Myxococcus xanthus: one gene and its partner. The protein of the gene in region 2 interacts with the protein of the main gene of each other region in a pairwise test. Links are inferred from orthologs where the notes say so. Each region holds a gene or a part of one and is shown on either strand. Other genes may lie near its edges.

Region 1 (5,157 bases), 1.5 Mb from region 2 along the record:
ACCTGGGCCGGTCGGTGAAGGCGCTCGCGTCGGATGGGCGCGTCTCGCTCATCGGCGTGTTCGAGGGCTTCGAGAGCCGCTTCCCGGTGCAGCCCTTGTTCCTGAGCTCCGGCGTCATCCAGGGCATCTTCGTCGGACACCGGCGCGGGCTGGAGAACCTGGTGCGCGCGGTGGACCGGCTGGCATTGAAGCCCGTGGTCGACACTGTCTATTCGCTCGATGCGCTGCCCACGGCGCTCGAACATCTGGACCGCGGGCCGTTTGGCAAACTGGTCATCACGGCTTGACCTGGACCCGCGCCGAGGCGTGCGCCACGACGCGCTCAGGGGCCCCGGTGGTGGTGCTCCAGGAGGAAAGACAGACGCGTGCGAGGGTGAAGGACCACGGCATGCGTTGGCGGAAGACATAACGATGGGCGCGGGTGGCGCTGTAAGGGTTTGAATCGTCAGCGGGTCTGGAGTCGCGCAGGCGCCCGGGCGTACTGTCCCAGGCGGCATGCGCACACTCTACGGACTCAGTTACTCGCCCTGGACGGAGAAGACCCGTTGGGCGTTGGACCACCACCGCGTCGCCTATCGCTACCGCGAACACCTGCCGCTCATCGGTGAGCCGCTGCTGCGCTGGCGCACGCCGCGTGGTGTGAGGCCCGCCGTGCCATTGCTCATCGACGAGGGCGAGGCCTTTCCCGGCTCGTTCGTCATCGCGCGGCGCGCGGAGGAACTGGGGCAGGGGGAGCCACTCTTCCCCGCCGCGGACCTCCCGGTGATTCAGCGCTGGGAGGACGACAGCGAGCAGGTGCTCTCCGCGGCGCGCGCCAAGGTGGTGGCGGCGTTGCTAGAGAATCGTCAGGCCCAGGTGGAGAGCCTCCCCGCCTTCCTGCCCATGGGGCTCCGGACTGTCCTGGCGCCGTCCGCGAGGCTGGGCGCGCGCTTCGTGGCCCGCAAGCACCAGGCGCCCGCGGACATCGCCGCCGCCGTTCATGAGAAGGTCATCCCCACGCTGGAGCGCCTGCGTGAAGCCCTGAGCGGCCGGGACTACCTGCTGTCGCGTTTCAGCTACGCGGACATCACGGCCGCGCTGATGCTCCAGTTCGTGAGGGCGGCGGACGACGGCTACCTTCCCCTGGGCCCCGGCACGCGAGCGGTGTGGAGCGACGCGGCGCTCGCCTCCCGCTTCCCGGACCTGCTCGAGTGGCGGGACGGCCTCTATGCGAAGCACCGCCGTCCCTGAGCCACGCGCACGTCACGGCGCTGGCGGGGTGGTGCCCTGCGGAACATGGAAGCCTTGCTGGCCCATGCGCTGGCGGACCAGCACCTGTCCCGAGGGGCTCGTGGTGCGTGCACGCACGTACGGGACTTCGGGCAGGTCCGTGGGCCGCCAGATTTTCTGGTGCGTCGGCACGCCCGTCGCGCCCGGAATGGTGCCCTCGTACACGGCGGAGGGGTGGCCGTTCACCTTCTCCGAGCCCACCTGCTTGTAGCCCTGCTCCTTGAAGCAGGCGTCGTAGCTCTGCGTCTTGCTGGTGCACGACGCGGGCAGCTTCACCGGAAGGTCATCCAGGCTCCGCTCGGTGGCCACCTTGTGCGGATGCATCAGCGTGGTGCCCGTGCGCTTCTCGAAGTCGAACAGGATGGACATGCTGCCGCCGGACGCGTCGGGCAGCTCCGCGTCCATGCGCAGCAGTCCCTTGCGCCCGTACACCTTGCCCTGGATGTCCGGAGGCGGCTTCTTGCCGGCCTCCAGCGTCATCTTCGTGGTGACGTCCGCCGACCAGTCCGCGAGGGCGGGAGAGGCCACCAGCAGGGCGGCGGCGGTGAACGCGGACAGCCTGGGACGCACGGTGGACGTTCTCATGGCGGCACCACAGTCCACCGCGCGCGCGCCTGTCAAACACGGCCCCTGAAAGCGAAACGGCGCCAACCTCGTGAGAGGTGGCGCCGTGGAGCCGAAGCCCGGAGGCTCAGCCCGGCTGGCAGACCTGCCGGAGGATGTCGAGCGACTCCAACGCCTTGCCCGCGCCAATCACGACGGCGGAGAGCGGGTCCTCGGCGAGGAACACGGGCAGGCCCGTCTCCTCGCGCAGCAGCGTGTCCAGGTTCTTCAGCAGCGCGCCGCCACCGGCCAGGACGATGCCGCGGTCGGCGATGTCGCCAGCGAGCTCGGGCGGAGTGCGCTCCAGCGTCAGCTTCACCGCCTCGACGATGCCGTTGACGGGCTCCGCCAGCGCGTCACGCACTTCGTCGCTGGACACCGTCAGCGTGCGCGGCACGCCGGCCACCAGGTCGCGACCCTTGATCTCCATGGTCATGACCTCGTCCGTCGGGTACGCGGTGCCGATGCCCATCTTGATGAGCTCCGCCGTGCGCTCACCGATGAGCAGGTTGTACTTGCGCTTGACGTACTGGATGATGGCCTCGTCCAGCTTGTCGCCGCCGATGCGCACGCTCTTGGCGAACACGATGCCGGCGAGGCTGATGACCGCGACGTCGGACGTGCCACCGCCGATGTCCACAATCATGTTGCCGCTGGGCTCGGTCACCGGAAGGCCCGCGCCAATGGCCGCCGCCATGGGCTGCTCGATGAGGTAGACCTCGCGGGCGCCCGCGTTGGCCGCCGCCTCGCGCACCGCGCGGCGCTCCACCTCGGTGATGCCGGAGGGGATGCCGATGATGATGCGCGGGTTGACGAGCGTCTTGCGGTTGTGCGCGCTCTGGATGAAGTAGCGCAGCATCGCGGCCGTGATTTCGAAGTCCGCGATGACGCCATCCTTCATCGGACGGATGGCAACGATGTTGCCCGGGGTGCGCCCGAGCATTTCCTTGGCTTCCTTGCCCACCGCGAGGACCTTCTTGCCCCCGCGCGAGTCATGCTGGACGGCCACCACCGAGGGCTCGTTGGAGACGATGCCCTGGCCTCGGATGTAGATGAGCGTGTTCGCCGTGCCGAGGTCGATGGCGAGGTCACGCGAGAAGAGGGTGTGAAGCCAGTCAAACATACGGGGGCGGGAACTTTCGGGGGGTCGTCGGAATTTCCCCGTCATAGCGGGGGCAGACGCGGGCCAAGGTACTACGCGACGCAGCACGGAGGAAGAAAAGCCGGTAGCGGCCTTCACATCCGCCTGGGGGGCAGTCGGCCAGCGGACGCAGGCGCGCTCCCGGCTTTCAGGGAATAGGCGTGGGCTCGGCCTGCACCGACTCGAGGCGCGCCGCCACCACCCCCGCCTCCAGCGGCTTCTCCTCGGGGAGCGCCGTGGGCGGCAGCGTCCCCTGGGCCTCGGCGTCGCGGTACTCGGGCGTCTGGCGCAGGGCCGCGCTGGTGACGTGGAGCAGCGTGTCACGCACGGGCTCGAACAACAGGGCGGTAAGGTACCAGGCTGGGGCGTAATCCAGCCGGATGAGGCCGTGCACGCTCCACTTGTGCGGCGCGTAGTCCCACGGGCAGCGTCCGAGCAGGCGCTTGAGCAGCCAGCCCGTGCCGTACTCCGCGCCGAAGATGAGCCCCGTGTAGGCCAGCGCCCGCAGCGGCCGGGGCAGGGGCTTGAGCCGGGCGGAGACCTCCTCCAGCGCCAGGGCCGTGCCTCCGTAGATGGGATGCATCCAGAGGTACGTGCGCGCCGTGGCGTTCCGGTCCTTCTTCAGCGCGGCCCCCGTGCCGGTGAACATCACCTCGAGCACCCAACCCACACACCCGTAGACGAGGAATCTTGAAAGCACCTCGGAAAGCTAAGTCCGCCCCGCAGAAGGGGCACTCCCGCCCCCTGGGGTCGGTGCTGGCCGCCTGCCTCGGCTGTGCCATGGCGGACGGTGTGCCTGTCCCCGTTGTGCGGGAGTCGGGCCCGACGACACGGGCCCACACGCCCAGGAGCCCGCCCAGGGCGGGCGGGCCCCCGGCGGCGCTGGCTCAGCCGGGGATGCCGGCCGACCAGCGCTGCGTGAGGTACAGCTCGGCGAGCTGGGCCGCGTTGAGGTCCTGCTCCTCGCCCACGTAGGTGCGCTCGGTGGAGATGCCCACCTCGCCGCCGCCCACGCCCGCGTGGATGCCTACGCCAAAGTCGCCGGTGACCTTGTGCTTGTCCTGGACGGTGGCCTTGATTTCGACCTTGTCCTTGAGCTGGTCCAGCGCCTGGCCCACGTCGCCCCGGGCGATGCTGCCGAAGGCGCCGCTGGTGGCGATGTCGTTGATGTTGCCGCTGATCTCCGCCTTCACCTCGCGGCCCGTCGCGCCGCCCAGGCCCAGCGCGGACGCGTTGGCCTGACGCGAGTCGGTCAGCGTCAGCTTGGCCTCATGGGTGTCACGCACGCTGGCGCCAATCTCGCGAGCGGTGCCCTTCGGGTCCTTGATGAAGTCGGTCGGGTTGAAGCCCTCGGGCAGCTCCACGCTCTGCTCCAGCTCCACCCCAAGCGAACCGGACACACCCGCGGACGCGTTGGTGGGCAGGGACACGGAGTCCCCGCCGCCCGTGGGGATGCCCACGCCCGCGGACGCGCTGGCGTTGCCGTTGATTTCGAGGCTCTGCTTGAGGGTCAGCTTCTGGGGCTTGCCGCCCTCCATCTCGATGCGGGCCGTGGTGCTCTGGTTGATTCCGGCACCCGCGCCGGCGCCCGCGCTGATGGCCTCCGGCAGGCCCTTCATGCCCAGCTCGGCGTTGACGCTGGCCTCGGCGCCCAGCTTGAACTCCACGGCGCTCATGTTCTTCGTCAGGCCCGCCAGGTCCGACAGGGGATCCCCAAGGACCTGATTCACGCCGGCGCCCAGCACGGGGTTGCTCGCGGCGGCGCCCGCGGTGGCGGTGGAGGCCGCGATGATGCGGGTGGCGTTCTTGGCCTCCTCGGCCGTGTCGAACTGGAACTCCACCGTGGCCCCGGCGGTGCCGAAGGCCTCGGCGCCCACGTCCGCCGCGCCCTTGGCGCCCAGCTTGGCCGCGACGCCCGCGCCCACCTCGCCGGTGACGGACACGGTGTAGCCGCCGCCTTCCTCCTCACTGCGGCTGACGCCCAGGGTGCCCTTCACCTTGCCGGCCAGCGTGGCGCCGTTGGCCTCGGCGTAGAGGCTGATGGAGGTGCTCTCACCCGGCTTGAGCTGGTCCACCTGCCGGTTGAGGTTGACGGCGTCGCCAATGGCCCGGGCCGTGTCCACCGGGTCGCGCACCACGTCGGC
Region 2 (5,475 bases):
GGACCTGATGGGCTCGGTGGGCCTCTTCGACCGCTTCGAGCTCGGCGTGCTGCTGCCGGTGACGCTCCAGCGTTCGCAGGCGGCGCCCATGGTGGACCCGTCCTTCGCCCAGGGCGTGGGCTCGGGCGGCATCGGTGACCTGCGCCTGGTGCCCAAGGCCCGCCTCCTGGAGGAGGGCTCCTTCGGCCTGGCCCTGACGGTGCCGGTGGTGCTGCCCACGGGCGGCGGCTCCGACTTCCTCGGGGGCTCGGGTGTGGGCGTGCAGCCGCGCCTGGTGGCCGAATACGGCGAGCGGTTTCGCGTGGCCGCCAACGTGGGCGTGGACTTCCGGGAGAAGCAGCAGCTGCGCAACCTGAACCTGGGCAACGCGGTGTCCTACGGCGTGGGCGCCGAGCTGCCCTTCACGGTGAGCGAGGTGCCGCTGGCGCTCGCGGCCACGCTGGTGGGCGCGGTGAACCTGGAGCAGCAGGACACCGAGGAGCGCCCGCTGGAGCTGTTGGCGGCGCTGAAGTACCGCGCGCTGGGCGGATTCTCCGCGCACGTCGGCGGTGGGCCGGGGCTCACCCGCGGCTACGGCACGCCGGGCTTCCGGCTGCTCGCGGGCTTCAGCTACAGCCCGGAGCCGTCCCGTGAGCCCAAGCAGGCCGCGCCGGTGGACACGGACGGCGACGGCATCCTGGACATCGACGACGCCTGCCCGACGGAGCCCGAGGACAAGGACGGCTTCCAGGATGAGGACGGCTGCCCCGACCCGGACAACGACGCGGACGGCATCCCCGACACGGCGGACACGTGCCCGAACGAGCCGGAGACGGTCAACGGCTTCGAGGACTCGGATGGCTGCCCGGATGTGGCGCCGCCTCCGCCGCCGGTGGACACGGATGGCGACGGCATCATGGACCCGGATGATCGCTGCCCCAACGACCCGGAGGACAAGGACGGCTTCCAGGATGAGGACGGCTGCCCCGACCCGGACAACGACCGGGACGGCATTCCCGACACGGCGGACAAGTGCCCGAACGAGCCAGAGACCATCAACGGCTTCCAGGACGAGGACGGCTGCCCCGACAAGGGCACGGTGAAGGTGCTCGTGGAAGGCGAGCGCATCGTCATCCTGGAGAAGGTCTACTTCGCGACCGGAAAGGACGTCATCCTGGCCCGCTCGTTTCCGCTGCTGAAGCAGGCGGCCGCGGTGCTGCGCGCCAACCCGCAGGTGGAGTTGCTCCGCATCGAGGGCCACACCGACGACCAGGGCAACGACGCGAAGAACCTGGACCTGTCGCAGCGCCGCGCGAACAACGTGCGGGCCTTCCTGGTGAAGGAGGGCATCGCCGAGGGCCGCATGGAGGCGGTGGGCTACGGTGAGACGAAGCCGGTGGACACCAACAAGACGGCGACGGGCCGTGAGAACAACCGCCGCGTGGGATTCACCATCCTCCGCGTGGGGAAGGTGGAAGTGGAACGCGAGGCGCGCTGACCCACGGGCTCTGAATCCCCGGTGAAACACACCGGGTGATTTCAGCGAGGGTGGCTCCGAAAGAGATTTCGGGGCCACCCGTCGTTTTTTGGGGCATGCTGCGTCCCACCCGCTAAGCAGTGCCGTGTATCGCGAGTCAAGGGGCGAAGTTCACCCACCGCGCCGCACGCCTGCACGTCCTGGCGTTGGCGTAAGTGCGCGTCAGGACTCGGACGCGCAGCATCCCGCTACAGGCTCGTAGCGGAATACTTGCCAAAGCGTGGGACTTGCTGATGATTGTGGAGGTTGGGAGCAGGCGCGCTGCATCGCGCCACTCCGGGCGAGAGGACCACCATGGACCAGTTCGATCAGAACAAGCAGGCCGCCAAGATTCGGGTCGTCGGGGCGGGTGGGGCCGGCTGCAACGCCGTCAATACGATGATCCTGTCCAAGCTGGACCGGGTGGACTTCATCGCCGCCAACACCGATGTCCAGGCGCTCGCCGCGAGCAAGGCGCCCACCCGGCTTCAGTTGGGCCAGACGCTGACGAAGGGCCTGGGCGCGGGCGCCAACCCGGAGATGGGCCGCGAGGCCGCCCTGGAGTCGCGTGACCAGATTGCCGCGGTGCTCGAGGGCGCCGACATGGTGTTCGTCACCGCCGGCATGGGCGGCGGCACCGGCACGGGCGCCGCGCCCATCATCGCGGACATCGCCAAGAGCCTGGGTTGCCTCACGGTGGGCGTCGTCACCAAGCCCTTCCTCTTCGAGGGCAACAAGCGCCGCAAGCAGGCCGAGCAGGGCATCGTGGAGCTCAAGGCCGCGGTGGACACGCTCATCACGATTCCGAACCAGCGCCTGCTGTCGCTCTCCAACGAGCCGATGCCGCTGCTGGAGACCTTCAAGCGCGCGGACGAGGTCCTGCTGAACGCCGTGCAGGGCATCAGCGACCTCATCCAGTACCACGGCTACATCAATGTCGACTTCGCCGACGTGAAGACCATCATGAGCGACAAGGGCATCGCGCTCATGGGCACGGGCCACTCGACCGGAGACAAGCGCGCGCTGATTGCCATGCAGCAGGCCATCGCCAGCCCGCTGCTGGAGGATGTCTCCATCGACGGCGCCACGGGCCTGCTCATCAACATCACCGGTGGCCGCGACATGACCCTGCAGGAGGTCAACGAGGCCCTGACGCTGGTGCACGACGCCGCCGACAGCGAGGCGGAAATCATCTTCGGCTCGCTCATCGACGAGAACATCGCTGACGAGGTGAAGATCACCATCATCGCCACGGGCTTCGTCCACCGCGACGCGCCCAAGGTCCGCACGGTGACGCCGGTGGTGCAGGTGCCGCTGTCGCGACCGGCTCCGTCCGTGCTCGCCAACGCGCGTGAGGAAGTCGCCAGCCTGGTGCCCGCGAAGGGCAGCGGCTCGCGGCCGCTCACCGTGGAGAGCAGCAAGTCTGTGAGCGCCCGCACCGCGGTGGTGAAGGACGCGCCGCTGCCGCTGGACGAGGACCAGTTCGACATCCCCACCTTCCTGCGGCGGCAGGGCCAGACGGAACTGCCGTAAGGGGCAGGGGAGAAGCGGAGCTCAGCGAGCGGGAAGCTGGGCCACGCTGGCTTCGTCGCGTGCGGACAGGGTGTCCGCGCGGGCGAAGAGGCCGTCGACTTCCGAATAGAGCGCGTCCACGCGCTCCGGGAGCCGGGCCGCGGGCAGCACGCCGTCGCCGGACACTTCCTCCAGGCGCGCGTGGGCCCGCTGCAGCAGTTGGAGCGCCTTCAGCAAGGAGAGGCCGCGGCGCGTGCCCTCCTCGGTGAAGAGGGTTCCGCTCTGCGTCAAAGTCTCGAGCGTGGTACGCACGAAGCGCACGCGGTCCGTGTGCCGGCCACGGTAGAGGTCCAGGCGCTTGGCGCGCCGCGCGTGGTGCAGATTGACCACGCCGCCAGGGCTTGAGGAAGAGGGGGGCGTCACGGGGAGCAAGGTACGACACCGCCTCGTAGACCCGCAAATTTACTGGACTGTAGGGACCTGTTGCACGTCCGTCCGCACCCTTGTCTTGGGAGGGAGCGAGGGTTAGGTTCGCCGCCCTTTCGCACCCGCACCCCAGGGGTTTCGCCATGTTCCAGAAGCTGCTCATCGCCAACCGGGGAGAGATTGCCCGCCGCATCGGCGTGGTGGCCCGGGGCATGGGGCTCAAGACGGTCGCCGTTTATTCGGACGCGGACGCCGAGCTGCCCTTCGTGAAGGAGGCCGACGAGGCGGTGCGCATCGGCCCCGCACCGGCCAAGGACAGCTATCTCAACACCGCCGCCATCCTGGAGGCCGCGAAGCAGACGGGTGCGCAGGCCATCCACCCGGGCTACGGCTTCCTGTCGGAGAACGGCGAGTTCGCCCAGGCCTGCGCGGACGCGGGGCTCATCTTCGTGGGACCGCCGCCGGAGGCCATGGCGCGGATGAAGGACAAGAGCCAGGCCCGCAAGTTGGTGTCCGCCGCGGGGGTTCCCGTGGTGCCCGGCAGCGAGGGCGTGGTGCCCGACGTGGCCAGCGCGCTGGCGGAGGCCGAGCGCATCGGCTACCCGGTGCTCGTCAAGGCGGCCAGCGGCGGCGGCGGCATTGGCATGGCGGTGGCCAGGAATCCCGCGGAGATGGAGAAGGTCTACCGCCAGTGCACGGACCGGGCGAAGGCCGCCTTCGGCAAGGAAGGCGTGTACGTGGAGCGCTACTTCCCGGCGCCGCGGCACATCGAGGTCCAGATTCTGGGGGACCAGCACGGCCACCTCATCCACTGCCTGGAGCGGGAATGCTCCATCCAGCGGCGCCACCAGAAGGTGGTGGAGGAAGCCCCCTCCGTGCTGTTCGCGGACGGGCGCAACCCGGAGCTGGCGCAGAAGCTCTTCACGGCCGCCGTGGCCGCGGCGAAGGCCTTCGGCTACGCCAACGCCGGCACGGTGGAGTTCCTGTACTCGGACGGTGAGGTCTACTTCATCGAGATGAACGCCCGCCTCCAGGTGGAGCACCCGGTGACGGAGCTGACCACGGGGCTGGACCTCATCGGCTGGCAGCTGCGCATCGCCGCGGGCGAGCGCCTCACGGTGAAGCAAGAGGACGTGAAGCGGCGCGGGGCGGCGCTGGAGTTCCGCATCTACGCCGAGGACCCGGTGAAGTTCTTCCCGTCCCCCGGGCCGCTGAAGGTGTTCCAGCCGCCCACGGGCGAGGGCGTCCGGCTGGACGCGGGCTACGGCGAGGGCAACACCGTCACGCCCAACTACGACCCGATGATTGCCAAGCTCATCGTCACCGGTGAGACACGGGCGCAGGCGATTGAGCGCTCCGTGACGGCGCTCCAGTCGTTCCGCATCGAAGGCATCAAGACGAACATCCCGCTCCACCTGCGCATCGTGCAGGATGCGGCCTTCCAGGCCGGCGAGCTGGACACGCACTTCCTGGAGCACCACGCCAAGCCGGCGTAGCGGGGCCCGCTCCAGCCCCACCCACCCCTGAGGAGGCACGGATTCATGGCGGACGTAGCGGCGCACATCACCGGCACGGTGTGGAAGATTGAGGTTCAGGTCGGCCAGCAGGTCAACGCGGGCGACACGCTCGTCATCCTCGAATCCATGAAGATGGAGATGCCCGTGGAGGCAGAGGATGGCGGGACGGTGAAGGAGATTCGGGTGAAGGAGGCGCAGTCGGTCAACGAGGGCGATGTCCTCGTGGTGCTCGGCTAGCAGTGGAGCCCGTCGTCGCGACAGGTGCTTCGCTGAACGTCGAGGACCGCGACGACGGGGTCCGGGTGTTGACGCTGTCCAACCCGGCCCGCCGCAACGCGCTCGATGACGGCCTTCTGGCGCGGCTGGACGCGGCGCTGGAACCGGCCCCGCATGTGCGCGCCTTGCTGGTGCGCGGCGCGGGCGGGGCCTTCTGTTCCGGCTATGACTTGACGCACCTGGGCCCCCCGGGCGCGGACGGGCGGCTGCCGGATGACTTGCTGGTGGAGTGCCTGCTGAAGCTGGAGT

Evidence for each region.
Region 1: the proteins of ftsZ (region 2) and BHS09_RS34910 interact in binary tests that used the Escherichia coli proteins (3 or more experiments, as listed by UniProt). The link is inferred for Myxococcus xanthus from one-to-one orthologs.

Annotation. Positions count from the first base shown.
Region 1 is NZ_CP017174.1:8,472,776-8,477,932, reverse strand. The notes cover bases 979-3,839. They hold BHS09_RS34910 (rod shape-determining protein), read right to left. Parts: upstream 2,996-3,839; coding sequence 1,961-2,995; downstream 979-1,960. Other genes in these bases: BHS09_RS34905 (putative ABC transporter permease), read right to left, coding at 3,162-3,713; BHS09_RS34915 (hypothetical protein), read right to left, coding at 1,243-1,854; BHS09_RS34920 (glutathione S-transferase family protein), read left to right, coding at 979-1,230. Outside these bases: BHS09_RS34925 (zinc-dependent alcohol dehydrogenase family protein), read left to right, coding at 1-287; more of BHS09_RS34920, read left to right, coding at 496-978; BHS09_RS34900 (hypothetical protein), read right to left, coding at 3,901-5,157. UniProt on the Escherichia coli protein: Forms membrane-associated dynamic filaments that are essential for cell shape determination. Acts by regulating cell wall synthesis and cell elongation, and thus cell shape.
Region 2 is NZ_CP017174.1:7,019,398-7,024,872, reverse strand. Bases 1,135-3,919 are described here. They hold ftsZ (cell division protein FtsZ), read left to right. Parts: upstream 1,135-1,810; coding sequence 1,811-3,028; downstream 3,029-3,919. Other genes in these bases: BHS09_RS28750 (acetyl-CoA carboxylase biotin carboxylase subunit), read left to right, coding at 3,577-3,919; BHS09_RS28755 (hypothetical protein), read right to left, coding at 3,050-3,439; agmC (adventurous gliding motility protein AgmC), read left to right, coding at 1,135-1,477. In the rest of the region: more of agmC, read left to right, coding at 1-1,134; more of BHS09_RS28750, read left to right, coding at 3,920-4,929; BHS09_RS28745 (biotin/lipoyl-binding carrier protein), read left to right, coding at 4,975-5,187; BHS09_RS28740 (enoyl-CoA hydratase/isomerase family protein), read left to right, coding at 5,190-5,475. UniProt on the Escherichia coli protein: Essential cell division protein that forms a contractile ring structure (Z ring) at the future cell division site. The regulation of the ring assembly controls the timing and the location of cell division.